3 regions of the Streptomyces sp. NBC_00390 genome follow, and region 2 is predicted to be linked to each of the others. Evidence: predicted binding sites of a transcription regulator. Region 2 holds the regulator's gene; each other region holds the start of a gene.
The links. The regulator HrcA, encoded in region 2, represses chaperone genes, less so after heat shock. The targets are predictions, from matches to a motif close to TTNGCACTCNGNNNNNCNGAGTGCNAA.

Region 1: groES (co-chaperone GroES) is a predicted target of HrcA. The motif match lies at 1,176-1,202, and genes of this name have one in related genera.
Region 3: groL (chaperonin GroEL) is a predicted target of HrcA. The motif match lies at 4,300-4,326, and genes of this name have one in related genera.

What each region holds. Positions count from the first base shown of each region.
Region 1 is NZ_CP107945.1:3,412,985-3,422,983, reverse strand. Features, by position in the region: gene OHS70_RS14525 (polysaccharide deacetylase family protein) at 1-1,043, shown strand, start outside; gene groES (co-chaperone GroES) at 1,350-1,658, shown strand; gene groL (chaperonin GroEL) at 1,790-3,412, shown strand; gene OHS70_RS14510 (ester cyclase) at 3,539-4,228, opposite strand; gene OHS70_RS14505 (hydroxyacid dehydrogenase) at 4,290-5,318, opposite strand; gene OHS70_RS14500 (SDR family NAD(P)-dependent oxidoreductase) at 5,517-6,290, opposite strand; gene OHS70_RS14495 (multicopper oxidase family protein) at 6,301-7,812, opposite strand; gene OHS70_RS14490 (MOSC domain-containing protein) at 7,904-8,584, opposite strand; gene OHS70_RS14485 (LysR family transcriptional regulator) at 8,666-9,565, shown strand; gene OHS70_RS14480 (WhiB family transcriptional regulator) at 9,686-9,999, opposite strand, start outside.
Region 2 is NZ_CP107945.1:5,689,820-5,699,818, forward strand. Features, by position in the region: gene OHS70_RS24985 (AMP-dependent synthetase/ligase) at 1-970, shown strand, start outside; gene OHS70_RS24990 (SpoIIE family protein phosphatase) at 1,106-3,067, shown strand; gene hemW (radical SAM family heme chaperone HemW) at 3,148-4,389, shown strand; gene OHS70_RS25000 (Uma2 family endonuclease) at 4,490-5,059, shown strand; gene OHS70_RS25005 (DUF3097 domain-containing protein) at 5,056-5,874, opposite strand; gene OHS70_RS25010 (MBL fold metallo-hydrolase) at 5,949-6,671, opposite strand; gene hrcA (heat-inducible transcriptional repressor HrcA) at 6,836-7,861, shown strand; gene dnaJ (molecular chaperone DnaJ) at 7,862-8,998, shown strand; gene OHS70_RS25025 (nitronate monooxygenase) at 9,236-9,999, shown strand, end outside.
Region 3 is NZ_CP107945.1:4,560,161-4,570,159, forward strand. Features, by position in the region: gene OHS70_RS20020 (alpha,alpha-trehalose-phosphate synthase (UDP-forming)) at 1-319, opposite strand, end outside; gene OHS70_RS20025 (hypothetical protein) at 387-674, opposite strand; gene OHS70_RS20030 (glucosyl-3-phosphoglycerate synthase) at 713-1,657, opposite strand; SAM riboswitch class I at 1,800-1,927, shown strand; gene thrC (threonine synthase) at 1,945-3,234, shown strand; gene OHS70_RS20040 (MoaD/ThiS family protein) at 3,258-3,533, shown strand; gene OHS70_RS20045 (cold-shock protein) at 3,954-4,157, shown strand; gene groL (chaperonin GroEL) at 4,490-6,112, shown strand; gene OHS70_RS20055 (hypothetical protein) at 6,316-7,260, shown strand; gene OHS70_RS20060 (PAS domain S-box protein) at 7,491-9,461, opposite strand.

The sequences.
Region 1 (9,999 bases), 2.3 Mb from region 2:
GTCGCGCGGTTCTGGCCGCGCTGCTTGTCGCCGCCGTCGGCTCCGGCTGTGCGGCAGAGGGCGCAGGGAAGCAGGCGGATGCCGGTGCCTCGCGGCCCGCTGCGCCCGCCGCCGGGCCCGCTGCCGGGCAGCAGGACGGACAGCGAGCGGAGAAGGGGTCCAGGGAGGGGGTACGGAAGGAGGCTGAGAAGGCGTCCCGGGAAAGGGCTGAGAAGGGGGCACGGAAGGAGGCCGGGAAGGGTGCCCGGGAGGAGGCCGCACGGCCGGGTGAACCCGGTGCGGCCGGGGCGCTCGCCTCGTATGTGCAGAAGGTCAAGCGCCAGCAGAAGGCCCGCGCCGCAGCTGCCAAGAAGTGGGGGCTGGAGCGCGCCCCGCTCGCCGCGCCGCCGCCGCCCGACGTCAAGCCCAGGATCACCACTCGCAAGGGCTTCGAGGTCGACGGTGGCATGGAAGGCCTGCCGCCCGTCTTCACCACCGTCCCCACCGAGGAGAAGGTCGTCTTCCTGACGATCGACGACGGTGCCGAGAAGGACCCCGAGCTGATCAAGATGATGACCGAACTGCAGATCCCGTACAGCGCCTTCCTCAGCGACTACGTGATCCAGGGCGACTACGGCTACTTCAAGAAGATGCAGGACGCCGGGGTCTCCCTGCAGAACCACACGCTCACCCACCCTTATCTGCCCGGGCTTTCCTACAAGAAGCAGCTGCGGGAGATCTGCGGCCAGCAGGACAAGCTCGAGGAGCGGTACGGCACGCTGCCCCGGCTGTTCCGTCCGCCGTACGGCAACTACAACGAGAACACCTTGCGCGCCGCCAAGTCCTGCGGGATCAAGGCCGTGCCGCTGTGGGCGGCGGAGGCGTTCCCCGATCACATGGAATGGCGCGAGTGGGACCGGGACCTGCACCCCGGCGACATCATCCTCACGCACTTCCGGGGCAAGGCGGAGTGGAAGGCGGCCATGCCCGACCTGATCCGGCGGGTCATGAAGACGGTGACCGCGAGGGGCTACGCGGTGGCGAAGCTCGAGGACTACGTCTGAGTCAGGGATACCGGCCGCCTGCGCCGAACGGGGGTGGCCGGTGGCGGCTCAGGGAGACCCGGCCGCGTCCGGAACCGGGGCACCTGCTGCGGCGTTGTCCGCATCGAGACCCGATCGACGCGGACGACCACATTGGCACTCCGCTTGACCGAGTGCTAACCGCGGTCATAGTCTCGGCTCTGGCACTCCCCACCGGAGAGTGCCAACACAGCGACGGGCAGGTCCGGCACCCGCGACGACGGATCGACCTGGTCGCCACCTCAGACAGTCAAACCCCGTGAGATCTCCGAAGGGGGAGGTCGGATCGTGACGACCACCAGCTCCAAGGTTGCCATCAAGCCGCTCGAGGACCGCATTGTGGTCCAGCCGCTCGACGCCGAGCAGACCACGGCCTCTGGCCTGGTCATTCCGGACACCGCCAAGGAGAAGCCCCAGGAGGGCGTCGTCCTGGCCGTGGGCCCGGGCCGTTTCGAGAACGGCGAGCGCCTGCCGCTCGACGTCAAGACCGGCGACATCGTGCTGTACAGCAAGTACGGCGGCACCGAAGTGAAGTACAGCGGCGAGGAGTACCTCGTCCTCTCGGCCCGCGACGTGCTCGCGATCGTCGAGAAGTAAGCGAGGGTCTGGGGGCATCCAGCCCCCAGAAAGCTCCGCACCCAGATCGGCTTTGAGCTGCGCCCCTGGTCACCCCGCTGATTGCCGGGCGGCGAGGGGCGCAGTTCTTTGAGAGGACTTGAGAAGCTCCCATGGCGAAGATCCTGAAATTCGACGAGGACGCCCGTCGCGCCCTCGAGCGCGGCGTCAACAAGCTTGCCGACACGGTCAAGGTGACGATCGGCCCCCGCGGCCGCAACGTCGTCATCGACAAGAAGTTCGGCGCCCCCACCATCACCAACGACGGTGTCACGATCGCCCGTGAGGTAGAGGTCGAGGACCCGTACGAGAACCTCGGCGCCCAGCTGGTGAAGGAGGTGGCGACCAAGACCAACGACATCGCGGGTGACGGTACGACCACCGCCACCGTGCTGGCCCAGGCCCTGGTCCGCGAGGGTCTGCGCAACGTCGCCGCCGGCGCCTCCCCGGCCGCCCTGAAGAAGGGCATCGACGCTGCGGTCAAGGCCGTCTCCGACGAGCTGATCGCCACCGCGCGTCCGATCGAGGAGAAGTCCGACATCGCCGCCGTCGCCGCGCTGTCCGCCCAGGACCAGCAGGTCGGCGAGCTCATCGCCGAGGCGATGGACAAGGTCGGCAAGGACGGTGTCATCACCGTCGAGGAGTCCAACACCTTCGGGCTGGAGCTGGACTTCACCGAGGGCATGGCCTTCGACAAGGGCTACCTGTCCCCGTACATGGTGACCGACCAGGAGCGTATGGAGGCGGTCCTCGACGACCCGTACATCCTGATCAACCAGGGCAAGATCTCCTCGATCCAGGACCTGCTGCCGCTGCTGGAGAAGGTCATCCAGGCCGGCAGCTCCAAGCCGCTGCTGATCATCGCCGAGGACGTCGAGGGCGAGGCGCTCTCCACCCTGGTCGTCAACAAGATCCGCGGCACCTTCAACGCGGTGGCCGTCAAGGCTCCCGGCTTCGGTGACCGCCGCAAGGCGATGCTCGGTGACATGGCCACCCTCACCGGTGCCACGGTCATCGCGGAGGAGGTCGGCCTCAAGCTCGACCAGGCCGGTCTGGACGTGCTGGGCACCGCCCGCCGCGTGACGATCACCAAGGACGACACCACCATCGTCGACGGTGGCGGCAAGTCCGAGGACGTCACGGGCCGCATCAACCAGATCAAGGCCGAGATCGAGTCCACCGACTCCGACTGGGACCGCGAGAAGCTCCAGGAGCGCCTCGCGAAGCTGGCCGGCGGCGTGTGCGTGATCAAGGTCGGCGCCGCCACCGAGGTGGAGCTGAAGGAGAAGAAGCACCGTTTGGAGGACGCCATCTCCGCGACCCGCGCCGCGGTCGAGGAGGGCATCGTCTCCGGTGGTGGCTCCGCGCTCGTCCACGCCGTGAAGGTGCTCGAGGGCAACCTCGGCAAGACCGGCGACGAGGCCACCGGTGTCGCCGTCGTCCGCCGCGCCGCCGTCGAGCCGCTGCGCTGGATCGCCGAGAACGCCGGTCTCGAGGGCTACGTCATCACCGCGAAGGTGGCGGAGCTGGAGGCCGGCCAGGGCTTCAACGCCGCGACCGGTGAGTACGGCGACCTGGTCAAGGCCGGCGTCATCGACCCGGTCAAGGTCACGCGCTCCGCGCTGGAGAACGCCGCGTCGATCGCCTCCCTGCTGCTCACGACCGAGACCCTGGTCGTCGAGAAGCCTGCCGAGGAGGAGGCCGACCACGGCCACGGCCACGGTCACAGCCACTGATGCCGTAGGGCTCGCGTGAAGGCCCCTGTTCCCCGCTGCGTGCGGGAGCAGGGGCCTTCGCCGTACGGACGACACCGCAGTGAGTCGCGCCGTCGTCGTCCGGCAGCAGCGAGTCGTGCGCGGTGGTCAGAACGCGCCGAGCTGCCGCATCAGGTGCAGGGCGTCGTAGTGCCACCAGCCTTCCTTGATCACCGCGTCCTCGAAGCGGAAGACCGTGGTACCGGTCATCGTGCACTGCTTGCCGGTGGGGGCGATGCCCTGGAAGTCACCCTTGTGCGTGCCGTGCCAGGTCCACAGAGTCACCACGTCGTCGCCTTCGGTCACCTGGCGGTCGAGGTCGAAGTGGAAATCGAAGGCGTCGCGCCAGCCCTTGATGTCCTGCTTGATGCTCTGCCTGCCGATCCCGGGCTCGTCCTTGCTGATGTCGTGGTCCCGGTAGTCGGCGGCGAAGACCTCGTCCACCCCGTCCAGGTTGCCGCCGACGATGATCTCGTGGAAGCAGCGGCGGGCGGTTGCCGCGTTCATCTGCTCGTCCCGGACCACATCGAGGTCGGTGAAGGACGGCATGCCGTCGCACAGGGCCACCATCTCCTGGAAGGCCTTCTCGGTCTCCGGGAGGTGCGAGTTCTTCATCGCTTTCTCGTACGAGTCGAACTCGACTATCTCGACGTAGTGGGACGCGTCGGAGCGGTCCCTGCCGGTGAGGGTGTGGCTGGCGGTCCGCTTGCCCTGGGTCGCCTCGGCCCACCTGTCCATGAGCGTGTTCATGTCTTCGGGCTTTGTGGTCCTGTATTCAACTAGCTGTACGAACTTCATGGCGTCTCCCCGCATTCGATGGGATACGTCCATTTTAGTGATGTTCACCCCTCCTGCCGGGTCAGGCCGAGTAACCCAGCGCGGCCGGCTGGACCGGGTCGGCGAACGGCAGGCCGGCCGCGAACCGCTCCACCTCGTCCAGCGCGTGATCGGCCAGCCGGTGCAGCTCGCCGCCCAGTGAGCCGGCGATGTGCGGGGTGAGCAGCACATTCGGCAGGCTGTACAACGGCGAGCCGGGCGGCGGCAGTTCGGGATCGGTCACATCCAGCACGGCATCCAGCCGGCCCGCGACCACCTCGCTGAGCAGCGCGTCCTCGTCGACCAGGGAGCCGCGTGCGGTGTTGATCAAGGTTGCCCCGTCCCGCATCAGCCCCAGCTGCCAGGCGCCGATCATATGGCGGGTGGCCGGCAGCTCAGGGGCATGCACGGTGACGATGTCCGCGCGGGCGCAGAGCTCGTCCAGCTCGGTGCGCAGGACGCCGAGCGCGCTGGCCTCGGCGGCACCGACATACGGGTCGTACAGCAGAACCTGCAGATCGAACGGGCGCAGCAGCTCGATCACGCGCCGCCCGACACGCGAGGCGCCGACGACCCCGACCGTACGTCCGTAGTTGCCGGCGTCCTCGAACTCCGGGTGCCAGTCGTGCCGGGCCTGCAGTTGCCCGTACCGCTGGGCCGAGTGCAGGACCCGCTTCCCGGCGAGCAGGATGGCGGCCAGCGTGTACTCCGCGACGGGCAGCGAGTTGGCCGCCGCCGCCGACGCGACGGCGATGCCCCGCTTCCAACAGGCGTCGGTCACATGGTGCTTGACGCTTCCCGCTGCGTGGACGACCGCGCGCAGTCGGGGAGCTTCGGCCAGCACCTCGGCGGTGAGGGCGGGTGCGCCCCAGCAGGTCAGCAGCACCTCGGCGTCGGCGAGGGCGGCGGCCAGGGCCGGCTCGGGAGCGGTCAGGTCGTGGGCGATCCGACGCGGGTCGGTGCGGGTGAGCGCGGTGAGACGGTCGAGGTGGCGGTCGGTGAACAGCCGTTCGGCGATGCCCGGGCCCATCGCCAGCAGCAGGGCGGGACGGTCAGCGGTTGTGTGGTCCATGACGCGGGCTCCTCTTTCTGCGAGTGATGCCGGTCGTTGCTTCGCCCGGCCCCAGGGCCGGACTCATCGGGGCCGGGGCCGTCCGCGCTGTACGAGGCGCGCATCCGCAGCCGCGGCAGCAGTGACAGATGGCAGCGCGCCTCGTCCGTGGCAGGTGGCCCCTCCGCCGGGCCGCTCGTGGAAGGGCCGGCTGCGGGCCTACTGCGGACCGTACTTGCGTCCCGCCCGGGAGCTGACCCCGCCGAGCAGCCCGCGCGGCGCCAGCTTCACCACGCCCATCAGCGCCTTGTACCGCGCGTCCGGGATCGAGAGCGTCTTTCCCCGGGCCAGGTCGGACAGTGCCGTCGCCACCAGCTTGTCGACATCCAGCCACATCCAGCCGGGGATGTTGTCCGTCCCCATCCCGGCCCGCTCATGGAATTCCGTCCGTACGAACCCCGGGCACAGCGCCATCAGCCGCACTCCCGAACCCGCCAGATCCCGTGCCGCTCCCTGGGTGAACTGCACCACCCACGACTTGGACGCGCCGTAGGTGCCGCGCGGCACGAACGCCGCCACCGACGCCACATTGACCACACCGCCCCGGCCGCGCTCCCGCATCGCCTCCGCCGCCGCCGCGGTCAGCCGCAGCACGGCCTCGCAGTGCACCTTGAGCATCGTCAGCTCATCGGCCATGGAGACCTCGAGGAAGCGTCCCTTGTTGCCGAACCCGGCGTTGTTGACCAGCAGATCGACCGGGTCCTTCCGGTCGGCCAGCCGCCGGGCGACCGCCTCGATCCCGCCCTCCTCGGACAGGTCCGCGGTCAGCACCTCCGCCTCGATGCCGTGCTTGTCGTGCAGCTCGGTGGCCTGCTCCTGCAGCCGCTTGGTGTCACGAGCCACCAGCACCAGGTTCCGTCCCTCGACGGCGAGCCGCCGTGCGAACGCAGCGCCGATGCCCGCGGTCGCTCCCGTAATCAGTGCAGTCGTCATAGGCGGCACGTTAGTGCCCCACGTGTGAGTGCGGCGTACGCACCGTGCCCGCCTTCTGGCCCTTCTCGACGACCACGAACTGGCCCATCATCCCTATGTCCTCGTGATACAGCAGGTGACAGTGGTACATGTACGGGGTGTCCGGATCGGCCGGCCCGGTGAACCGCATCGCGAGCTTCACGGTCTGACTTCCCGGCACGAACACCGTGTCCTTGGCCCCGCGCAGTTCCGGCGGCGGCTGCTTGCCGTCCACCTCCAGCACCCGGAACTGCACGTCGTGGACATGGAAGTTGTGCGGGACGCCGTCGTCGTTGCGCACCGTCCAGGTCTCGGCCGTGCCGCGGACGACGGTCTGGTCTATCCGGTCCATGGCCATCGGCCGACCGTTTATCCCTGACATCAACAGACCGAAGGACCGCTCGCGCACCGAGTCCGAGCCGTCCGGCACCTCTGGCTCGCCGAGCCTGGCGGGGATGCCGGGGGAGGGCCGCAGGGTGTCCTTGGCACGCAACTCCAGCACGTCGAAGGTGTCGTCCGCGCCGCTGAACCGGCTCTGCCAGAAGTCCCCGTAGTTGGTCTGCGGATAGCTGCGCAGTACGGTTCGCTCACCCGGCTTCATCCGTACCACTGTCTCGGCACGCTCGCCCGGCGACAGCTGGATCCGGTCGAGGGCGACCGCCTTCTCCAGGAGTCCGCCGTCGGTGCCGACCAGTGAGAACTTCCTGTTGTCGGAGAATCCGAAGTCATAGGTGCGGGCGGTCGAGGCATTGAGCAGCCGCAGCCGCACCAGCTCGTCGCCCACCTCCTTGTACGGGTCGAGGGTGCCGTTGACCATGGTCCGGTCGCCGAGGAAGCCGACGTTGCGCATCAGCTTGTGGCCGCTGTCGAACTTCGCGCCGTCGAAGCGGACGTCCTGCACGATGACCGGCAGGTCGTCCACCCCGTACCGCTTCGGCAGCGCGAGCCGTGTCGAGTTCGCGTCGTCGAGCAGGAACATCCCGGCCAATCCCCGCTGCACATGCCGCTCCGTCCTGCCGTGCGGATGCGGGTGGTACCAGAGGCTGGCGGCCGGCTGGTCCACGGTCCAGTGCGGGCTCCAGGTCGCGCCGGGCGCGATCATCTGGTGCGGGCCGCCGTCCATCTTCGCGGGCAGATGCATACCGTGCCAGTGCACGGTGGACTCCTCGCCCAGCTTGTTCTTGATCCGCACCTGGACCTTCTCGCCCCGCTCCGCGCGCAGCGTCGGCCCGAGGAAGGCCCCGTTGAATCCCCAGGTGGGCGTCTTCAGCCCCGGCCTGAACTCCTTCTGACCGGCCTGCATCGTCAGGTCGAAGACCCGGGTGCCATCTCTCTTCACCGCGGACTTCGCGAGCGGCGGTATGGCGAGCTCACGGCTGAAACCGGCGCCGACGTTGGACACCTTGGCGTCCGAGAACAGCCAGAGTGAACCGCCGCCGAGCGCCAGGCCAACGATCACGACAAGGGTCGTGAGAGTGATGAGGACGCGCTTGAAGCGAGACATGCATCCAGCGTCCCGGCCGGCACTCGCGGGCACATCGGGGACCGCCCCCAGCCGCCCCCCAGTCAATTCCGGGGCTTCTAAGGGATTTCCCCTATATGACGGAGTCGGACACCCCGCCGTGCTTGGCCACGTACGCGCGCGCGTCCCGCAGCAGCCCGGTGTGGAGCGCCTCTCCGGCCGCCAGCACCTTCGGCAGCAGTGAACGTTCCACCGTCTCGGCGCGGAAGGCCATCACGACGGTCACGTCGTGCCCGGGCCGGTGCACGATCTCGACCGGGTCGCCGGCGCGGATCTCGCCGGGCTCGATCACCCGCAGATATGCGCCGGGCGCGCAGTCCCGAGTGAAGCGCTTGACCCAGCCCTTCTCGTCCAGCCGGCTCGCGAACGTCCGGCAGGGGATGCGGCCGCTCGTCACCTCGAGCACCAGATCGTCGCCGATCCGCCAGCGCTCCCCGATCCGCGCGCCGCTCATGTCCACCCCGCTGGTGGTGAGGTTCTCGCCGAACGAGCCGTTGGGCAGCGGCCGGCCAAGCTCCTTCTCCCACCGGTCGAGATCCTCGCGCGCAAAGGCGTACACCGCCTGGTCGGTGCCGCCGTGATGGCGCAGGTCGCTGATCGCGTCCCCGGCCAGACCGCTCCCGCCCTGACCCTTGGGGCCCGGATCCGTGACGCGGACGGCTCCGTCGACCGGACGCTTGTCGATGCCTGTCGCGCCGTTGTCGGCGTAGTCGACGGTCCTGAGCTGTCCCACGTTCACGGTCAGAAGCTTCATGCCGGCCACGGTAATGGGTGCACCCTCAAACAAGCCACTCGACAATGCCGCCCTTCCCCAAGGCTCCCTTATGATCGACGGGTGATCGAAGCCCGTCATCTCCGCGTCCTGCGTGCTGTCGCCGCCACCGGTTCGTTCTCCGCAGCCGCGCGGGAACTGGGCTGCACACAACCTGCGGTCAGCCAGCAGATGAAGGCGCTGGAGACCTCCGCCGGGACTCCGCTGCTGATCCGCACGGGCCGTGAGATGCGCCTGACCCAGGCCGGCGAGGCGCTGGTACGCCATGCGGCGGGCATCCTCGCCGGGCTCACCGCGGCCGAGGAGGAGATCGCCGCCATCGCCGGTCTGCGGGCGGGAAGAGTCCGGCTGGTCTCGTTCCCCAGCGGCAGCTCGACGCTGGTGCCCACGGCACTCGCGGCGCTGCGCGCCGCCCACCCCGGCACCCGGGTCTCACTCGTCGACGCCGAACCGCCCCGCTCGGTCGAGATGCTGCGCGACGGCGACTGCGATGTGGCGCTCGCGTTCCGGTACGGCGAAGCGGCCGGCGCGGACGCGGAGTGGGCCGACCTGGTCGTCCGTCCTCTGCTCACCGACCGGCTCGTCGGTCTGGTCCCCGAGGGGCATCGGCTCGCCGAGGCGGACACTGTCGCCATCGGCGATCTCGCGGACGAGCCGTGGATCGCGGGCTGCCCGCGCTGCCGCCGCCAGCTCGTCGATGTCTGCGAGGCGGCGGGCTTCACCCCCCGGATCGACTTCGCCACCGACGACTACCCGGCGGTGGCCGGCCTGGTCGGCGCGGGCCTGGGCGTCGCGGTGCTGCCCGAGCTCGCCATCGAGTCCGTACGCCCCAGGGGCGCCCGCACGGTCACCGTCGAACCGGCCGTCGCCCGCGAGATCGTCGCCCTCACGCTTGCGGATCTGGCCCAGGTCCCTGCGGTCGCCGCGACCCTGGACGAGCTGACCCGCGCCGCCGCCCGCTGACGGACCTGCCGTGCGGCGCCCCGCCGTGACCGTTCACCGCCCGAACATGCCGCATCGACCCCCAGGTGCGCCGGGAGTCGGTGCAGGAACGTTTCTTCGGTAAGGGAGTGAGGGCGGGTGTCAGCCGTGCGCAGAACCTCCTGCGCTCGTGGCCGGGATCAGCCGATGGCGTGCGCGTCCCATGAGCTCCTCGCGCTCGTCCTCCGTCAGGCCGCCCCAGACGCCGTACGGCTCGCGCACCGCCAGCGCATGCGCCGCACACTCCGCCCGGACCGGGCACCTCATGCAGACCTCTTTCGCCGAGTTCTCACGCGCGCTTCGCGCTGCGCCCCGCTCACCCTCCGGGTGGAAGAAGAGCGAGCTGTCGACCCCGCGGCATGCCGCGAGGAGCTGCCAGTCCCACAGATCGGCGTTGGGTCCGGGAAGGCGAGAGA
Region 2 (9,999 bases):
GCGGGCCGGCGGCGGCGCCAAGTACAAGATCTTCCAGTGGGCGGCCGGGGTCGCCCGTGAGTACGCCAAAGTCACGCAGGACAACTACCGCCGCACCGGCACGGCCACCGCGCCGTTCGGTCTGAGCACCAAGCACAAGATCGCCGATGCGCTCGTCTACTCCAAGCTGCGCGAGGCGTTCGGCGGCCGGCTGCGCGCCGCGGTCTCCGGCTCGGCGGCGCTCGCCCCCGAGATCGGCTTCTTCTTCGCCGGTGCCGGGATCCACATCCTGGAGGGCTACGGCCTCACCGAGTCCAGCGCCGCCTCCTTCGTCAACCCGGGCGAGGCCTACCGCACCGGTACGGTCGGCAAGCCGGTGCCCGGCTGCGAGGTGCGGATCGCGGACGACGGCGAGATCCTGCTGCGCGGCCCCGGCATCATGGACGGCTACCACAACCAGCCCGAGAAGACCGCCGAGGTCCTGGAGCCGGACGGCTGGTTCCACACCGGCGACATCGGCGAGCTCTCCGCGGACGGCTATCTGCGGATCACCGACCGCAAGAAGGACCTGATCAAGACCTCCGGCGGCAAGTACATCGCGCCCGCCGAGGTCGAGGGCCAGTTCAAGGCCGTGTGTCCGTTCGTCTCCAACATCCTGGTGCACGGAGCGGACCGGAACTTCTGCACCGCGCTGATCGCCCTCGACGAGGCGGCCATCCTCGGCTGGGCCAAGGACAACGGCCTGGACGGCAAGTCCTACGCCGAGGTGGTGGCCGCGCCGCAGACCGAGCAGCTCATCGAGGGCTATGTGAAGCGCCTCAACGAGAACCTGCAGCGCTGGCAGACCATCAAGAAGTTCCGGCTGCTGCCGCGCGATCTGGACATCGAGCACGGCGAGCTGACGCCCAGCCTCAAGCTGAAGCGCCCCGTCGTCGAGCGCGAGTACAAGAACCTGATCGAGGAGATGTACGAGGGCTCCCGCGAGGCGTGACGCCCTGCGCAAATCAGCCTTGAAGGGGACGGGACCCCACCCAGTTCGGTGACTTGGCGCTTATGTGCGGGCGCATTCTGTCACTCTGTCGGTGTCATCAAGCGGCGCATTGCCAGCACCGACCAGGAGCCGCACATGGGGTCCCTTCCGATGCAGCGAGACACCGGCACACGCTCCACGCTCGTGTACACGGCGGGAGTCGGCGTGTGTCCGGTCGCCCGGATCACTCTGCCGGGCACGCTTGTCACGCCGTCCGCCGCGCGCCGGTTCGCGCGCGGCGTGCTCGGCGACTGGGCCGGGCTCGGCCTGCTCGGGGTGTGCGCGCTGTGTCAGGGCGGTGACGGCTGCCCTCCCGGCGGGCACAGCACCGACCGGTTCGTCGACGACGTGGTGCTGGTCGTCGACGAGCTCGTCACCAACGCCGTGGTCCACGCGGGCACCGGCGCCGAGCTGCTCTGCCGGTTCGAGGAGTCGACGGTGCAGGCGCCCGCGGCTGTCGTGGTCGAGGTCTGCGACCATCACCCGGCCCGGGCGGTGCACAGCGAACCGCACAGCGCCGATCAGTCGGGCACCCCCGACTACGGGCGTGGCCTGCACCTCGTCGGGGCACTCGCCGAGCGCTGGGGCATCACGTACCACGCCGCGCAGAAGACCGTCTGGGCCCGGGTGCCCGTCGACGGCTGGGACACCCGGTCGCTCGCCGTCGCCGAGCCGGTCAGCCACCGGCGTACCGGGAGCCCGCATCCCGGGCCCGCCGCGGGTGACGAACGCGACTGGGACGGCCGTGGGGCCCTGTCGTTCCTCGCCGAAGCCTCCGATCTGCTCGCCGGACAACTGGACGAGGACATGGTCGTGGCCCTGGCCGGCCAGCTTCTGGTGCCGCGCCTCGCCGACTGGTGCGCGGTCTGGCTGGACGGCGAGAGCGGGCAGCACACGGCGGGCAAGGGCGGTACGGGCACAGCACCGCGGGCGGTCCGGGTCTGGCACAGCGACGAGTCCCGCAGCGAGGAGCTGCGGGAGATGCTGGGCCGGCAGCCATCGCCCCTGCCCGGTGATGCGCGCGGAGGGCCCGTGCCGATCGCCTGGCCCGCCGACGGGGAGCTCGCCTCCGGGGACGGCTCCGGAGGCGACGGCACCGCGCTGGCGTGCCCGCTCGTCGCGGGCGGACGCCCGCTGGGCCGCCTGCTCGTCGCGCGCCAGGGGCTCGCCCCCGTGCCCGACGATGTGGCCGCGCTCGTCGAGGACTTCGCCCGCCGGGTCGCCCTGGCCATCAGCGCCGCCCGCCAGTACACCCGGCAGGCCACCATCAGCCAGGTCCTCCAGCGCGGGCTGCTGCCCAGCAAGGTGGGGCAGATCCCCGGCGTCGACTCGTTCCTGGTGTACGAGCCGAGCGACGACGGGGTCGTGGGCGGCGACTTCTACGACATCTTTCCCGCCGGGAGCGGCGCGCGCTGGTGCTTCGTGCTCGGCGACGTCCAGGGCAGCGGCCCCGAGGCCGCCGTCGTCACCGGGCTCGCCAGGCCCTGGCTCCGGCTGCTCGCCCGCGAGGGGTACCAGGTGGCCCAGGTCCTCGACCGGCTGAACGGACTGCTGCTCGACGACGCCACGGAGGCGGCGGAGTCCGCCGCCGCACTGGTGGCGGCCGCCTCGGCGGGCGGTCAGGGCGTGCCGGAGGGGCCGCAGGCCCGTTTCCTGTCCCTGCTGTACGGCGAGGTGGTCGCCTCGCCCGCGGGTGGCGTGCGCTGCACGCTGGCGAGCGCCGGTCATCCGCTCCCGCTGCTGCTGCGCCCCGACGGGACCGTGCGGGCCGCTGCCGAGCCGCAGATGCTGCTCGGGGTCGTCGACGACGTCACGTACGAGAGCCAGACCTTCGACCTGGAACCCGGCGACACCCTCCTCTGTGTGACCGACGGGGTGACGGAGCGGCGCTCGGGGGCGCGGATGTTCGACGACGAGGACGGGCTGGCCACCGTGCTCGCCGGGTGCACCGGGCTGCCCGCGCAGGGTGTGGCGCAACGGATCAGGGAGGCGGTGTACGCCTTCGCGGAGGCACCGCCCAGGGACGATCTGGCGCTGCTGGTGCTCCAGGCCCGGTGACCCGTTGATCCATGCCCGGTGGGGCCGGTCCGTGGTGTCCGTCACCGGCCCGGACCGGACTACCGGGCCGGTGACGGACAATGGGGGGCATGCCCTCCGTACTGCCTGACGGCGAGCCCATGCCCGTCGACGGCGCGCTGCCCGCGTCCGCCCTCGATCGCGCCGGGGACCGGCCGCTCGCCTTCTACCTGCATGTGCCCTACTGCGCCACGCGCTGCGGCTACTGCGACTTCAACACCTACACCGCCACCGAGCTGCGCGGCTCCGGCGGCGTGCTCGCCTCCCGGGACAACTACGCCGACACCCTGTCCGACGAGATCCGGCTGGCCCGCAAGGTGCTGGGCGACGACCCCCGGCAGGTACGGACCGTGTTCGTCGGCGGTGGTACGCCGACGCTGCTGGATGCCGGCGATCTCGTACGGATGCTGGACGCCGTACGGGAGGAGTTCGGGCTCGCGGACGACGCGGAGATCACGACAGAGGCGAACCCGGAGTCGGTCTCTCCGGAGTATCTGGCGCAGCTGCGGGCCGGGGGCTTCAACCGGATCTCGTTCGGGATGCAGAGCGCGCGGCAGCACGTGCTGAAGGTGCTCGACCGTACGCACACGCCCGGGCGCCCCGAGGCGTGTGTCGCGGAGGCGCGTGCGGCCGGCTTCGACCACGTCAACCTCGACCTGATCTACGGCACCCCGGGGGAGAGCGACGACGACTGGCGGGCCTCGCTGGAGGCGGCGGTCGGCGCCGGGCCGGACCATGTCTCGGCGTACGCGCTGATCGTCGAGGAGGGCACACAGCTGGCGCGCCGCATCCGGCGCGGCGAGGTCCCGATGACCGACGACGACGTCCACGCGGACCGCTACCTCATCGCGGACTCGGTGCTGGGACAGGCGGGCTACGACTGGTACGAGGTCTCCAACTGGGCCACGTCCGACGCGGGCCGCTGTCTGCACAACGAGCTGTACTGGCGCGGTGCGGACTGGTGGGGCGCGGGGCCCGGCGCGCACAGCCATGTGGGCGGCGTGCGCTGGTGGAACGTGAAGCACCCCGGCGCCTATGCGGCGGCGCTGGCGGAAGGGCGCTCGCCGGGGGCAGGACGTGAGGTCCTGTCGGAGGAGGACCGCAGGGTGGAGCGGATCCTGCTGGAGCTGCGGCTGCGGGAGGGTGTGCCGCTGTCGCTGCTGCGGCCGGCGGGGCGGAAGGCCGCTGACCGCGCCCTGGGGGACGGACTGCTGGAGACGGCGCCGTACGGGGAGGGGCAGGCTGTGCTGACGCTGCGGGGGCGGCTGCTGGCGGACGCGGTGGTGCGGGACCTGGTGGACTGATCACTCGACGGGGTGAATCGGTGCGGAGAGGCAGTTCACCTGCCTACGCTGTCCCTAGGCTGCTGCGCGATGGATGCGGCGGACGAGGAGGGCCACGGAGATGACCGCTGTGGATGACCGGCCTGTTGCATCGATTGCTGACCTCTACGAGAACCTGCGCGTTCCCGAGGGGTTCAAGGCTGAGCTCCTGCGGGGGGAAATCGTGATGATGGCCGGGCCCGACTGGGTCCACAACATGGTTGTTCTGCTCGTCGAGCGGCAGATCCCGCTGGACCGCTGGTATCCGCTCCAGACACAGGACATCGCCATCCCGGGCGAGTCGAGCGAACCGCAGCCCGACCTCGTCGTCCACGAGCACGGTGCCTTCGAGGGACCCGGCCGACTTGTCCCCGCCCCGGCCGTCACGCTGGTGCTGGAAGTGATCTCCAAGACCAGCGCTGACCGTGACTACCGTCTCAAGCCGTCGATGTATGCGGCCGGACAGGTGGACGCCTATCTGATCGTCGACCCCTTCGCCGCCCGCTGCGTCCTCCTCACCGAACCGACAGGCTCGGGCGAGGCGGCCCGGTACCAGGTTGAGCGGACCGCCAAATTCGGCGACCCTCTGCCCGTCGACGCGCTGGATCTCACGTTGGACACGTCCCAGTTCCGGACCCTGCCGCGCGACTAGGAGCCTTCGGGCGCCGTCACGAAGTCGATCAGTTCCTCCACCCGGCCCAGCAGCTCCGGCTCCAGGTCCTTGTACGAGTGCACACGCGACAGGATGTGCTGCCACGCCGCGCCCGTGTTCTGCGGCCAGCCCAGGGCGCGGCACACGCCCGTCTTCCAGTCCTGGCCGCGCGGGACCGTCGGCCAGGAGCGGATGCCCACCGACGAGGGTTTCACCGCCTCCCAGACGTCGATGTACGGGTAACCCACGACCAGCACGTGCGGATCCGTCACCGAGGCCGCGATGCGCGACTCCTTCGAGCCGGGGACCAGGTGGTCGACCAGAACGCCCAGGCGTGCGTCCGCGGCGGGGGCGAACTCCGCGACGATCGACGGGAGGTCGTCGATGCCCTCCAGGTATTCGACGACCACGCCTTCGATCCGCAGGTCGTCGCCCCAGACCCGCTCGACCAGTTCCGCGTCGTGGCGGCCCTCCACATAGATGCGGCCGGCCCGGGCGACGCGGGCGCGGGCCTGCGGGACCGCGATCGAGCCGGAGGCCGTACGGGCGGGCCGCGACGGGGCCGCCGCGGAAGGGCGGACCAGGGTGACGACCGTGCCCTCCAGCAGGAAGCCGCGGGGTTCCAGCGGGAAGACCCGGTGCTTGCCGAAGCGGTCCTCCAGCGTGACCGTGCCCGCCTCGCAGCGGATCACCGCACCGCAGAACCCGGTGGTGACCTCCTCCACGACCAGATCGGGTTCGGCGGGAACCTCGGGAACGGGTCCGGACCGCTTCCAGGGCGGTGTCAGGTCGGGGTCGTACTGCCTCGCGCGCATGGGGGCATTCTGCCGGTGGCCGACGGTCGACGGAGCGTCAGGCCCGGGCAGCGGGCCCCCGCGTGCGGCCGCCGCTACTGCACACCGAAGCGCTCCGCCAGCGCGTCACGCTGGCGGCGCACGAACGCCGCGTCCACCACCGCACCGTGCCCCGGGACGTACACCGCGTCCTCGCCGCCGAGCGCCAGCAGCCGGTCCAGCGCGGCCGGCCAGCGCGACGGGATCGCGTCCGGGCCCGCCTGCGGTTCGCCCGACTCCTCGACCAGGTCGCCGCAGAAGACGACCTCGGGGCTGCCCGGCACCAGCAGTGCAAGATCGTGACCGGTGTGGCCGGGGCCCACATTGGCCAGCAGGACCTGGCGGCCGCCGAGCTCCAGCGTCCACTCCCCGCTCACCAGATGCTGCGGCGCCACCAGCAGGTCGGTGGCCTCCGTGGCCGCGTCCGGGTCCACCCCGTGCCGTACGGCGCTGCTGCGCAGTTCGCCGCGGTCCCGCCGCAGCACCGCGTCGACGCCGACCGCACCGTAGATCTCCGCCCCCGCGAACGCGGCCGTCCCCAGCACATGGTCGAAGTGGGGATGGCTCAGTGCGATATGCGTCACCCGGCGGCCGCCCAGGAGGGCCTGCGCCTGGATGCGGAGCTCGGCCCCTTCGCGGATCGTCGAGCCTGTGTCGTACAGGAGAATCGCGTCCTCACCGGCGACCAGACCGATGGTGGCATCCCAGATCGGCATCCTTCGGCGGCCGATTCCGTCGCCGAGTCGTTCCCAGCCGGAGTCTTCCCAAGTGACGTCCATGCGGCGACGCTATCCGCATCCACCAGCGCAGTCTTGTGACAGCGGGTCGGCCGCCCTTGCTAGGGGGCTACCCGGCAGCCGTACACTGGCCGGGGGAATGCTGGCACTCACCCTCATCGAGTGCCAGGCGAAACACCGAGGAACCACAGCTGGAGGTGCGCGCGATGCTCAGCGAACGCAGACTCGAGGTCCTGCGCGCCATCGTCCAGGACTATGTCGGCACCGAGGAACCCGTCGGCTCCAAGGCTCTGACCGAGAGGCACAAGCTCGGCGTCTCCCCGGCCACCGTCCGCAACGACATGGCGGTGCTGGAGGAAGAGGGCTTCATCGCCCAGCCGCACACCAGTGCGGGACGGATCCCCACCGACAAGGGGTACCGGCTCTTCGTCGACAGGCTGGCCGGCGTCAAGCCGCTGTCGTCGCCCGAGCGCCGCGCCATCCAGAACTTCCTGGACGGAGCGGTCGACCTCGACGACGTCGTGGGCCGTACGGTACGGCTGCTGGCGCAGCTGACCCGGCAGGTCGCCGTCGTCCAGTATCCCTCCCTGACCCGGTCGACCGTCCGGCATGTGGAACTCCTCTCCCTGGCGCCCGCCCGTCTGATGCTCGTGCTGATCACGGACACCGGACGGGTCGAACAGCGCATGATCGACTGCCCTGCGCCCTTCGGTGACATCTCGCTCGCGGATCTGCGCGCCCGGCTCAACAGCCGGGTCGTGGGACGCCGCTTCACGGATGTGCCGCAGCTGGTGCAGGACCTGCCCGAGTCCTTCGAGCGCGAGGATCGCGGTACCGTCTCCGCGGTGCTGTCCACGCTGCTCGAAACCCTGGTCGAGGAGACCGAGGAGCGGCTCATGATCGGCGGAACCGCCAATCTGACCCGCTTCGCACACGATTTCCCGCTGACCATCAGGCCGGTGCTCGAGGCGCTCGAGGAGCATGTGGTGCTGCTCAAGCTGCTCGGCGAGGCCAAGGAGTCGGGCGGTATGGGCATGACCGTACGGATCGGTCATGAGAACGCCCACGAAGGTCTCAACTCCACGTCCGTGGTCGCTGTCGGCTACGGTTCGGGCGACGAGGCAGTTGCCAAACTCGGCGTGGTCGGACCGACCCGCATGGACTACCCCGGAACGATGGGAGCGGTACGCGCAGTGGCACGTTACGTCGGACAGATCCTGGCGGAGTCGTAAGTGGCCACGGACTACTACGCCGTACTCGGCGTGCGCCGCGACGCATCTCAGGACGAGATCAAGAAGGCCTTCCGCCGTCTCGCGCGCGAACTCCACCCGGACGTGAATCCGGACCCGAAGACGCAGGAGCGCTTCAAGGAGATCAACGCGGCCTACGAGGTGCTGTCGGACCCGCAGAAGAAGCAGGTCTACGACCTCGGCGGGGACCCGCTGTCGCAGGCCGGCGGCGGTGGCGCGGGCGGCTTCGGAGCGGGTGGCTTCGGCAACTTCTCCGACATCATGGACGCGTTCTTCGGTACGGCGTCGCAGCGCGGCCCCCGGTCGCGCACGCGTCGCGGCCAGGACGCCATGATCCGCCTCGAGATCGAGCTCAACGAAGCGGCCTTCGGCACCACCAAGGACATCCAGGTCGACACGGCCGTCGTCTGTACGACGTGCTCCGGTGAGGGCGCGGCGCCCGGAACCTCGGCGCAGACGTGTGACATGTGCCGCGGCCGCGGTGAGGTCTCGCAGGTGACCCGGTCCTTCCTGGGCCAGGTCATGACCTCGCGGCCGTGCCCGCAGTGCCAGGGCTTCGGCACCGTCGTGCCGACCCCGTGCCCCGAGTGCGCAGGCGACGGCCGGGTCCGCTCGCGGCGCACCCTGACCGTGAAGATCCCGGCCGGTGTGGACAACGGCACTCGCATCCAGCTCGCGGGCGAGGGCGAGGTCGGCCCCGGCGGCGGCCCCGCTGGTGATCTGTACGTCGAGATCCACGAACTGCCGCACCCGGTCTTCCAGCGGCGCGGCGACGATCTCCACTGCACGGTGACGATCCCGATGACGGCGGCGGCCCTGGGCACGAAGTGCCCGCTGGAGACGCTCGACGGCGTGGAGGAGGTCGACATCCGGCCGGGTACGCAGTCCGGCCAGTCGATCCCGCTGCACGGCCGCGGCATCACGCATCTGCGCGGGGGCGGGCGCGGTGATCTGATCGTGCACGTCGAGGTGACCACCCCGACCAAGCTGGACCCGGACCAGGAGCGGCTGCTGCGCGACCTGGCGAAGCTGCGGGGCGAGGAGCGGCCGTTGGGGCAGTTCCAGCCCGGGCAGCAAGGACTGTTCTCGCGTCTGAAGGATGCGTTCAACGGGCGTTAGGCGGGGTTGTGCCGGGGTCCGGGGGTAGTCCCCGGACCGGCACGGTCAGCCTGCGGGGCAAGCTGTTTCCGCGTCCGAAGGATGCGTTCGACGGGCGTTAGGCCCTGGGCGGCTCGAGCCGCCCGCGACGTGGGGCGCCGGGCGCTTCGGCGCCTGGCGCCCCACGCCGCTCCAGGGTCCCCGGCTCGGCGGAACAGCGGATTCGGCGGGGCGCCAGGGACATGGCACGATGCGTTCATGTCCTCCGCACTGAGCGATCTTTGCCGGTATCCGATCGTGCAGGCCCCGATGGCGGGCGGTGCCTCCTGCCCCCAGCTCGCCGCCGCTGTCTCCGAGGCCGGAGGCCTCGGTTTCCTCGCGGCCGGGTACAAGACGGCGGACGGCATGTACCAGGAGGTCACACAGCTCCGCGGGCTGACCGGCCGGCCCTTCGGCGTCAATCTGTTCATGCCGCAGCCCGGCACCGCCGACCCCGCCGCCGTCGGGGTCTACATGCAGCAGCTCGCCGGTGAGGCCACCTGGTACGAGACTCCGCTCGGCGATCCCGACAGCGGACGCGACGACGGCTACGAGGCCAAGCTGGCCATCCTGCTCGACGATCCGGTCCCGGTCGTCTCCTTCACCTTCGGCTGCCCCCCGGCCTATGTGTTCAAGTCCTTCGCCAAGGCGGGCACCTTCACGATCGTCACCGTCACCACGCCCGACGAGGCGCTGGCCGCGCACCAGGCAGGCGCCCAGGCGGTGTGCGTCCAGGGGGTGGAGGCGGGTGGTCACCAGGGAACACACCGTGACGACCCCGCCGCCGACGGGTCCGGGATCGGGCTGCTCACCCTGATCGAGCTGGTCCGCGAGACCGTGCCGCTGCCGGTGATCGCCGCGGGCGGGCTGATGCGCGGCTCCCAGATCGCCGCCGCGCTGGCGTGCGGCGCGAGCGCGGGTCAGCTGGGGACCGCGTTCCTGGTGTGCCCCGAGTCCGGTGCGAACGCCCTGCACAAGCAGGC
Region 3 (9,999 bases), 1.1 Mb from region 2:
GGTACAGCATGTGGTGCACGAACCACAGCACCGAATTCGCGATGCCGTTGTACGCGTCGGAGTGGACGGCCGCGTCGATGTCGAGCATCAGTACACCCGGCTCGCCGACCCCGCGCCGGACCGCCTCGCGGTCGCCGTCGCTCAGGGCCGCGCACACCCACAGGGACTGTGCGCCGGATCCGATGGCCGACAGGCCGGAGACCAGGCCGCCGCCCCCGCGGCGGGCGTCGAGCTCTCCGTCCTCGTTCACCGTGTACGAGACCGGGCCGCGGTTGGAAGCGACCAGGATCTGGGCAGCGTGTTCACGCTCGGAGACCATGTGGCGAACCTAGCCCGTCCCGGGAAGCCTCAAACGTGCGTACGGTCTCACCGCGCCGGATCCGGTCTCAGTCCTTGTCGCGGCGCCGCGATGCCGCCACCGCGACGACTCCCGCCGCCGTCAGACTCAGCGCCACCCCGCCCAGCAGCCACAGCTGCTCGTTCCTGGATCCGGTGTCGGCCATCTCGCCGGGCTGGATCTGCACCGGCCGGAGCGAGGGTTCCGTCCCCGGCGACCCGTCCGCCCCCGTGGCGGCCGCGGGGCCGGGCGATCCGAGCAGTGCCGCGGCGGTGACCGCCAGGGCCCCGAGGATCCGGGGCAGCCGGCCATGGTTCCTGTCATCTTTCGCACCCATGTGTACGAAAGGTAGAGAAGATGTCCGCGTGATCCGGTTTATGCCGCGCGACGCGCCGCATACTCACCGATCTCACGCATCGGCGGCCGCTCCTCCGTGTCCACGGAGTACGTCCGCGGCTCGAACCCCGTCTCGCCCCGCTCGAACTGCGTCAGCGACGGCCGCACCAAGTGTCCGCGGGAAAGTCGCAGTTGGGCGGTACGGTAGATCGCCGCCGCCATCCGGCCCAGCGCCTGCCCGTCCTGGTGGCGGTGCTTGCGCGAACCGACGTCCACCTGCGCGAGCGCGTCCAGGCCCACCGTGTGCAGCGCGTCCACCAGCAGTCCCAGCTCCACCCCGTACCCGACCGGGAACGGCAGCCGCTCCAGCAGCGAGCGCCGTGCCGCGTACTCGCCGCCCAGCGGCTGGACGAAGCCGGCCAGCTGCGGCCAGTGCAGATTCAGCAACGGCCGGGCCACCAGTTCGGTCACCCGCCCGCCCTGGCCCGGCTGGCCGCCGAGCGGCCGGTCGTACATCGCCTTGACGAACTGCACCTCGCCTTCGGTCAGCAGGGGCCCGACGATCCCGGAGACGAACTCCGCGGAGAAGTCGCGCAGATCCGCGTCGACGAAGCAGACGATGTCACCGCTGGTCACCATCAGTGACCGCCACAGCACCTCGCCCTTGCCCGGCACGGCCGGTATGCGCGGCAGGATCGTGTCCCGGTGGACCACCCGTGCCCCGGCCGCCGCGGCCACTTCACCCGTACGGTCGCTCGAGCCCGAGTCGATGACCACCAGCTCGTCGACCAGCGGCACGCTCTCCATCAGCTCGCGCCGGATCACGGTGACGATGTCCCCGACCGTCGTCTCCTCGTCCAGCGCGGGAAGCACCACGCTGACCGACGTCCCGCGCCTGGCCTTGGCCGCCAGCAGCTGTTTCATCGTCCGGTCGGCGGCTGCCCAGGAACGCCTGCTCAGCCAGCGCTCCACCTCATCGAGCACGTGCGCGTCTCCTTGACTTCCGGTCGAGAGATCCATCTCGAGGTTCGGACGACTATCTCAACCGTCCAGGGCTTCGGTTACAGTCTTGAACAACGCCGATGACCGTCGCATGCCGGGGGTCGTCGCGCTGACAAGTGAATACCGCTCATCCAGAGGGGCAGAGGGAACGGCCCGTTGAAGCCCCGGCAACCCTCCCGCCGACCGCGAGGTCACGGTGGGGAAGGTGCCAATTCCGTCTCGTGGCGAGATGCGTCACGAGGAAGATGAGGAGAAAGGGCCTCGCCACCATGGCTGTGCAGACCGTTGCAAGCAGCACCACCACCCCTGTGGACCTCGGACCGGCCGCCGCGCTCTCGTGCCGCGAGTGCGGGGAGCGTTTCGAACTCGGCCCCATCTTCGCCTGCGCCTCGTGTTTCGGGCCGCTCGAAGTCGCGTACGACCTGCCGAGCGGCGACCCCGAGGCCCTTCGCAAGCGGATCGAAGCGGGCCCGGACAACATCTGGCGCTACGCCCCGCTGCTGCCCGTCCCCGCCGACGTGACCGGCAAGCCGAGCCTGAACCCCGGTTTCACCCAGCTGGTCAAGGCCGACAACCTCGCCCGTGAACTGGGCGTCACCGGCGGCCTGTACGTCAAGGACGACTCCGGCAACCCGACACACTCCTTCAAGGACCGTGTCGTCGCGATCGCCGTCGAGGCGGCCCGCGCCTTCGGTTTCACCACCCTGTCCTGCTCCTCCACCGGCAACCTCGCCGGCGCCGTCGGCGCCGCCGCGGCCCGGGCCGGCTTCCGCTCCTGCGTGTTCATCCCGCACGACCTGGAGCAGGGCAAGGTCGTCATGGCCGCCGTGTACGGCGGTGAACTGGTCGGCATCGAGGGCAACTACGACGACGTCAACCGCTTCTGCTCCGAGCTCATCGGCGACCCGCTCGGCGAGGGCTGGGGCTTCGTCAACGTCAACCTCCGCCCGTACTACGGCGAGGGCTCCAAGACGCTCGCGTACGAGATCTGCGAGCAGCTCGGCTGGCAGCTGCCCGACCAGATCGTGATCCCGATCGCCTCCGGCTCGCAGCTCACCAAGATCGACAAGGGTCTGCAGGAGCTGATCAAGCTCGGTCTCGTCGAGGACAAGCCGTACAAGATCTTCGGTGCCCAGGCCGAGGGCTGTTCGCCGGTGTCCACCGCCTTCAAGGCCGGCCACGACGTCGTACGCCCGCAGAAGCCGAACACCATCGCCAAGTCGCTCGCGATCGGCAACCCGGCCGACGGCCCGTATGTGCTGGACATCGCCCGCCGCACCGGCGGCGCGGTGGAGGATGTCGACGACGAGCAGGTCGTCGACGCGATCAAGCTGCTGGCGCGGACCGAGGGAATCTTCGCCGAGACGGCGGGAGGCGTGACCGTGGGCGTGACCAGGAAGCTGATCGAGCAGGGCCTGCTCGACCCGGCGCTCACCACCGTCGTGCTCAACACCGGCGACGGTCTCAAGACGCTGGACGCGGTCGCCCCGACCACCGGTCCGACCGCGACGATCCGCCCGAGTCTGGACGCGTTCCGCGACGCCGGCCTGGCCGGCTGAACCACCGAGAGAGGCAGCACACCATGAGCGTCAACGTCCGCATCCCCACCATCCTCCGCACGTACACGGGCGGCAAGGCCGAGGTCCCGGCCGAGGGCGCGACCCTCTCCGAGGTCATCGCGGACCTGGAGAAGAACCACGTGGGCATCGCCGCCCGGGTCCTGGACGACCAGGGCAAGCTGCGCCGCTTCGTCAATGTGTACGTGAACGACGACGACGTGCGCTTCGAGCAGGGGCTGGAGACGGCGACGCCGGACGGCGCGGGAGTTTCCATCATCCCCGCGGTCGCCGGTGGCTGACGCGACCTGGAATTACCCAGAGTAATGAGAATTGCCCCTTCCGGTGGAGAACCGGAGGGGGTAATTCTGCATGGTTGAGCGCGATAGAGTTGGGGAAGCGGCCTCCGCCACTCGCTTCCCCTGTGTATGAGAATGCGCCGGGAGGCGACAAGAAGTGGCCAAAGTGTGCGATCGAAATGCGCCTTTGGGGATACTTTGTGGAGCCCGACTTGCCCCGGAATTCACGGAATTTGCACATTCCATCCCTTTGCTACTGCGCAGAATTCTCGTCCGACTGACCTGTTGCAGACGGCAGTTGGACAGATACATTCAGCCGCGGTCGACGCGTTCCGGCGCACGCCCCTCCTGTCGGGGCGGTAGGTCTGACCCGGGTCCGCGAAGTGCGGTCCTGCGCAAGGGCCAGTAATAGGGGAGTTAGGCATGGCTCAGGGCACCGTCAAGTGGTTCAACGCGGAGAAGGGCTACGGCTTCATCGCGGTCGACGGTGGTGCGGATGTTTTCGTCCACTACAGCGCGATCCAGATGGATGGGTACCGCACCCTTGAAGAGGGTCAGCGAGTTGAGTTCGAGATCTCGCAGGGCCAGAAGGGTCCGCAGGCGGACATGGTCAAGCTGGCCGTCTGATCCGGTCGCGATCGGCCACCGACGTTCTCACTCCGAGGGGTCCGCATCCCATCCAGGGATGCGGACCCCTCGTCGTGCGTTCACGCACGGTTCGTCCGCCCTCCGCCTTCGCCGCTCTCCGCCTGCGGATCCCCGAGAGCCGCTTGCACTCTCCTATGCCGAGTGCTAATCATTGGCGTTAGCACTCTGCAGGTGAGAGTGACAGAACTTGGATCGGGTCGGTGAGGCCCGCGGGCCGGGTGGGGCAAGGAACCACACGGCTTGCAGGCCGTCCGTCGCGGGCACCAGCACGGTCCGGAGCAATCCACCCCAGTCCGGGAGGACCACTTCACATGGCCAAGATCATCGCGTTCGACGAGGAGGCACGGCGCGGTCTCGAGCGCGGGATGAACCAGCTCGCCGACGCCGTCAAGGTCACCCTTGGCCCCAAGGGCCGGAACGTCGTCCTCGAGAAGAAGTGGGGCGCCCCCACGATCACCAACGATGGTGTTTCCATCGCCAAGGAGATCGAGCTCGAGGACCCGTACGAGAAGATCGGCGCCGAGCTGGTCAAGGAAGTCGCCAAGAAGACGGACGACGTCGCCGGCGACGGTACGACCACCGCGACCGTTCTCGCGCAGGCGCTCGTCCGTGAGGGCCTGCGCAACGTGGCCGCCGGCGCCAACCCGATGGCCCTCAAGCGCGGTATCGAGAAGGCCGTTGAGGCCGTCTCCGGTGCCCTGCTCGAGCAGGCCAAGGACGTGGAGACCAAGGAGCAGATCGCTTCCACCGCCTCCATCTCCGCCGCCGACACCCAGATCGGCGAACTCATCGCCGAGGCCATGGACAAGGTCGGCAAGGAAGGCGTCATCACCGTCGAGGAGTCCCAGACCTTCGGTCTGGAGCTGGAGCTCACCGAGGGTATGCGCTTCGACAAGGGCTACATCTCGGCGTACTTCGCCACCGACATGGAGCGTATGGAGGCGTCCCTGGACGACCCGTACATCCTGATCGTCAACTCCAAGATCTCCTCGGTGAAGGACCTGCTCCCGCTGCTGGAGAAGGTCATGCAGTCGGGCAAGCCGCTGCTGATCATCGCCGAGGACGTCGAGGGCGAGGCACTGTCGACCCTGGTCGTCAACAAGATCCGTGGCACCTTCAAGTCCGTTGCCGTCAAGGCCCCGGGCTTCGGCGACCGCCGCAAGGCGATGCTGAACGACATCGCCATCCTCACCGGTGGCACGGTCATCTCCGAGGAGGTCGGCCTCAAGCTCGAGAACGCCGGCCTGGACCTGCTGGGCCGCGCCCGCAAGGTCGTCATCACCAAGGACGAGACCACCATCGTCGACGGTGCCGGTGAGAGCGACCAGGTCCAGGGTCGCGTCAACCAGATCCGCGCCGAGATCGAGAACTCCGACTCGGACTACGACCGCGAGAAGCTCCAGGAGCGCCTCGCGAAGCTGGCCGGCGGCGTGGCCGTCATCAAGGCCGGCGCCGCGACCGAGGTCGAGCTCAAGGAGCGCAAGCACCGCATCGAGGACGCCGTTCGCAACGCGAAGGCGGCCGTCGAGGAGGGCATCGTCGCCGGTGGTGGCGTGGCTCTGATCCAGGCTTCCTCGGTCTTCGAGAAGCTCGAGCTCGAGGGTGACGAGGCGACCGGCGCCAACGCCGTGAAGCTCGCGCTGGAGGCTCCGCTGAAGCAGATCGCCGTCAACGGTGGTCTCGAGGGCGGCGTCATCGTCGAGAAGGTGCGCAACCTGCCCGTCGGCCACGGCCTGAACGCCGCGACCGGTGAGTACGTCGACATGATCGCCGAGGGCATCATCGACCCCGCGAAGGTGACCCGCTCTGCCCTGCAGAACGCGGCCTCCATCGCGGCGCTGTTCCTCACCACCGAGGCCGTCATCGCCGACAAGCCGGAGAAGGCTTCCGCGCCTGCCGGTGGCGGCATGCCGGGCGGTGACATGGACTTCTGATCCGGCTTCGGATCGGACCCGTCCGTAAGGACGAAGGGCGGCACCCCTCCTCCCAGGGGGGTGCCGCCCTTCGGCGTCTGCGCGGCGACCGTACGGGCAACTGCCGCGAAAGGGACGACCTCTGAATCCTCATGTGACCTCGGGCTCGAGGCAGTTGAATGTTCTGGAACGATCAGCTGCCCACGATCCAGGAGGGAAGCCGCGTGACTTTCGGGGGACAGGGACCGTACCGCCCGCCATGGCCACCGAACGGTGGACCGCCACCGCCGTACCGTCCCCACCCGCCGAACGCGTCGCTGTGGCAACGGCTGCGCGAGGACGAGTGGCCGCCGCTGAGGGAAGTACTGGGACACGCACGCAGGCTTCCGGGCTGTGTGTGGGTGCCGGCCCTGTGCTTCGTATGGCCCGCGCTGTTCGTCCTGGTGATGTACCCGCTGGCCCGCTCGGCCCGTATGAAGTCCCGGGCGGTCTTCCCCACGCGCAGCCATCGCGGTGTCCAGGACCCGGACGTGATGCGCATGCAGAAGATCCGGGCCTGGATCGCCCTCGGCGCGTCCTTGGTGATCCTGCTGGCCTACGGTACGTCGGAGGACTGGCAGCAGGCCCAGGACCAGGCGTTCTTCCGGCTGGCGGTCACCCCGTGGCTGCTTCTCCTCACGGCGCCCGCCGTGATCGCGCTCCTGTTCCGCTTCGCGCCGCCGTCGGCCCGGCCGGTGATGCGTGCGCGCCTGCGGCCGGCGGTCCGGACGGTGCTCTGGTACTTCGGGGCCTTCACGGCCGTGCCGATACTGTTCGCGGGCGTGATCTTCCTCAGCAGGACGTTCCAGGGCGAAGCGGCGGGTGCCCTGCTCTCGTTCGCGCTTCTTCTTCCGGTCCTGTGGCTCGTCTTCTTCGTCGGCTTCGCCTCCACGACGGTCGTCCGCACCGCCTTCCACACGGCAGATGTGCACGCTGCCCTCCCGGCGCTGCTCACCGGCGTGCTCGTGTGGGAGCTTGCCGCGGTCAATCTGCTCATGGCCGGCCCGCCTCCCGGTCCGCCCGTGATCCAGCTCTGCGCGCTCATCGGCGGCCCGGCGTCGGTGACGGGCGTGGCATGGTGGGAGATCGGCCGCCTGCGCACCCGGTACGGCGTGACCTTGCGCAGCTGAGCGGGCGACCGTCCGGGGCGTCACGCGCGGCGACCCGAAGCTGCCGGGCCGGCTGCTCGCGGCGTACGGCCGCACCTTCGACCCGGCCGAGCCGCCGGCGTACACGCTGCTGCAGGTGTACAGCAATCTGCGTGGTACCTGCGGGAGTTGCCCGCGCCGCCGCAGCAGAGGCCGGAGTCGCCGGCGCAGTCCTGGTTCGGCACGGCCTGGCCGAGCGGCTGCCCGGCGGGTCACCCGCTCGTCATGGCCAGCGTGAACCAGGTGGTCTTGCCCTGGTCGGTCGGGCGCACGCCCCAGTCCTGCGCCAGTGTGTCGACCAGGACGAGCCCCCGTCCGGACTCGTCGTCGGCGGCGGCGATCCGCGGCTGCGGCGGATGGTGGCTGTGGTCGCTCACCTCGACGGTGAGTTCCGTGCTGTTGTGCCGCACATGCACATGGACCGGTCCCTGGCCGTGCCGGATGGCGTTGGTGACCACCTCGGACACCAGCAGCCGGGCGTCATCGGCGAGCCGGTCGCAGTTCCACGCGACGAGGGCCTTCGTGAGGAACGCCCGTGCCTCCGACACCGAGGACGACACCGCGGGCAGATCCGTGGTGGCCGTGGCGACCGGCGCCGCGGGTAACTGGGTCAGGAGCAGGGTCACATCGTCGTGATGGCTGTCCGTCGACGGCAGCACGGACGTAAGGACCAGGTCCGCGGCGGACTCCAGATCGGACGTGGCGGCGAACGCCTCGTCGAGCGCGGTGACGAGTGCGGCGAGCTGCTCCTCGATGTCGCCTTCCGGTGTCTCTATCAGCCCGTCGGTGAAGAGGATCAGACGGGATCCTGCCGCCACGGAGAGCGTCGTCTGCTGGTGCAGGAAGTCACCGACACCGAGCGGCACGCTCACGGGTGCGTCGAGGGGCCGCACGCCTTCACCTGGTGCGGCGAGCAGCGCGGGCAGATGCCCTGCGGAGCACACGGTCACCTCACCCGCGTCCGGCGCCACGATCAGATAGCAGCAGGTGACCAGCTGGTCCGGCCCGTCGAGTTCGGCGACGATCGCGTCGAGGGACTGCATCAACTGGCGTGGCTGCATACCGGTCTTGGCCAGGGCATGGGCGGCGGAGCGCAGCTGCCCCATGATGGCGGCCGCCTCCAGCCCCCGCCCCATGACATCGCCGATGAGGATGCCGACCCGGCCGGCCCCGAGCGGTACGAGATCGAACCAGTCGCCGCCGACGCCGGCGCCCTGGGTGGCGGGCAGATAGCGGCTGGCCGTGGGCATCCCGGGGACGGCGGGCGGGGTGCCCATCAGGCTGCGTTGCAGGGTGAGGGCGACATGGCGCTGCTGCTCGTACAGGGCGGTGAGCTGGGTCTCGGCTGCTTTTCGTTCGCTGACGTCGCGTACGGCGGCGGAGACGAGGAGTCCGTCGGTGGTTTCGAGGGGGCTGAGGCTGATCTCGACGGGGAACTCGGTGCCGTCTTTGCGTAGTCCGTGGAGTTCGAGTCCGGCGCCCATGGGGCGGACCTGGCGGTTGTGGGTGTAGCCGTTGCGGTGGTGGGCGTGGTGGTCGCGGAATCGGCCGGGTACGAGGATTTCGACGGGGTGGCCGAGGAGTTCTTCGCGGTCGTAGCCGAAGAGGGCTTCGGTCTGGGCGTTGACGAGGCGGATGGTTCCGGTGTCGTCGACGATGACCATGGCGTCGGGCGCGGCCTCCAGCAGGCTACGGAACCGTTCTTCGGCTGCTTTTCGTTCGCTGACGTCGCGTACGGCGGCGGAGACGAGGAGTCCGTCGGTGGTTTCGAGGGGGCTGAGGCTGATCTCGACGGGGAACTCGGTGCCGTCTTTGCGTAGTCCGTGGAGTTCGAGTCCGGCGCCCATGGGGCGGACCTGGCGGTTGTGGATGTAGCCGTTGCGGTGGTGGGCGTGGTGCTCGCGGAATCGGCCGGGTACGAGGATTTCGACGGGGTGGCCGAGGAGTTCTTCGCGGTCGTAGCCGAAGAGGGCTTCGGTCTGGGCGTTGACGAGGCGGATGGTTCCGGTGTCGTCGACGATGACCATGGCGTCGGGCGCGGCCTCCAGCAGGCCGCGGAACCTTTCCTCCGCGGGGCTCGGTGCCTGCTCGTGCCGCGGGGCGGGGACGGGGCACCGGCAGGGTGGCGGACCGTCGGGTCCTGGGTCGGGCTCCGATGAGACTGCGGCGATCGTGCCATCCATACGTGCCTCCCGGACGGATTATGCCGACTGCGGTTTCCACGACTGCGGGTATCCGGACATCTCAGCGCAGCCCGTCCGCGCAGGCACCCGTGAGTCCGATTCTGATCGGCTCTGGCCCAATTGGGGTGCCGTGGGTGCAGTCCTTGCGCTTCTCGGGGCGGAGGGTGATTCCGACGGGCTTGGGAGTTCGACCGCGGCCAGGCCGTGTCTGAAACAGGCCCGGGCGGACGTGGCAGGGCTGATCACGTGGGAGGTCGATGTCGACTCCACGAAGCACGGCCGGCCGCCGTGACATCGGTCGCCCGGCAGGGCGACCGGAGCATGGAGGCGAGCTTCCGGACAGGGGTGACTATCGGCCAGTTTCTGGCCGAGAAGCAGCGCTGAATTCACACTCCCTTCACGGCAGTCACACGGGTAAACCCTGACATGAGCACGGTATTTACGCGCAGCGCGTCGGGACGATCCCCCGAATGCCCCATCGGCATGGGTCTGAGGCACCCAAATAGAGGCTTGCCCAAAGGTGTTGAGCTCTGCCTAT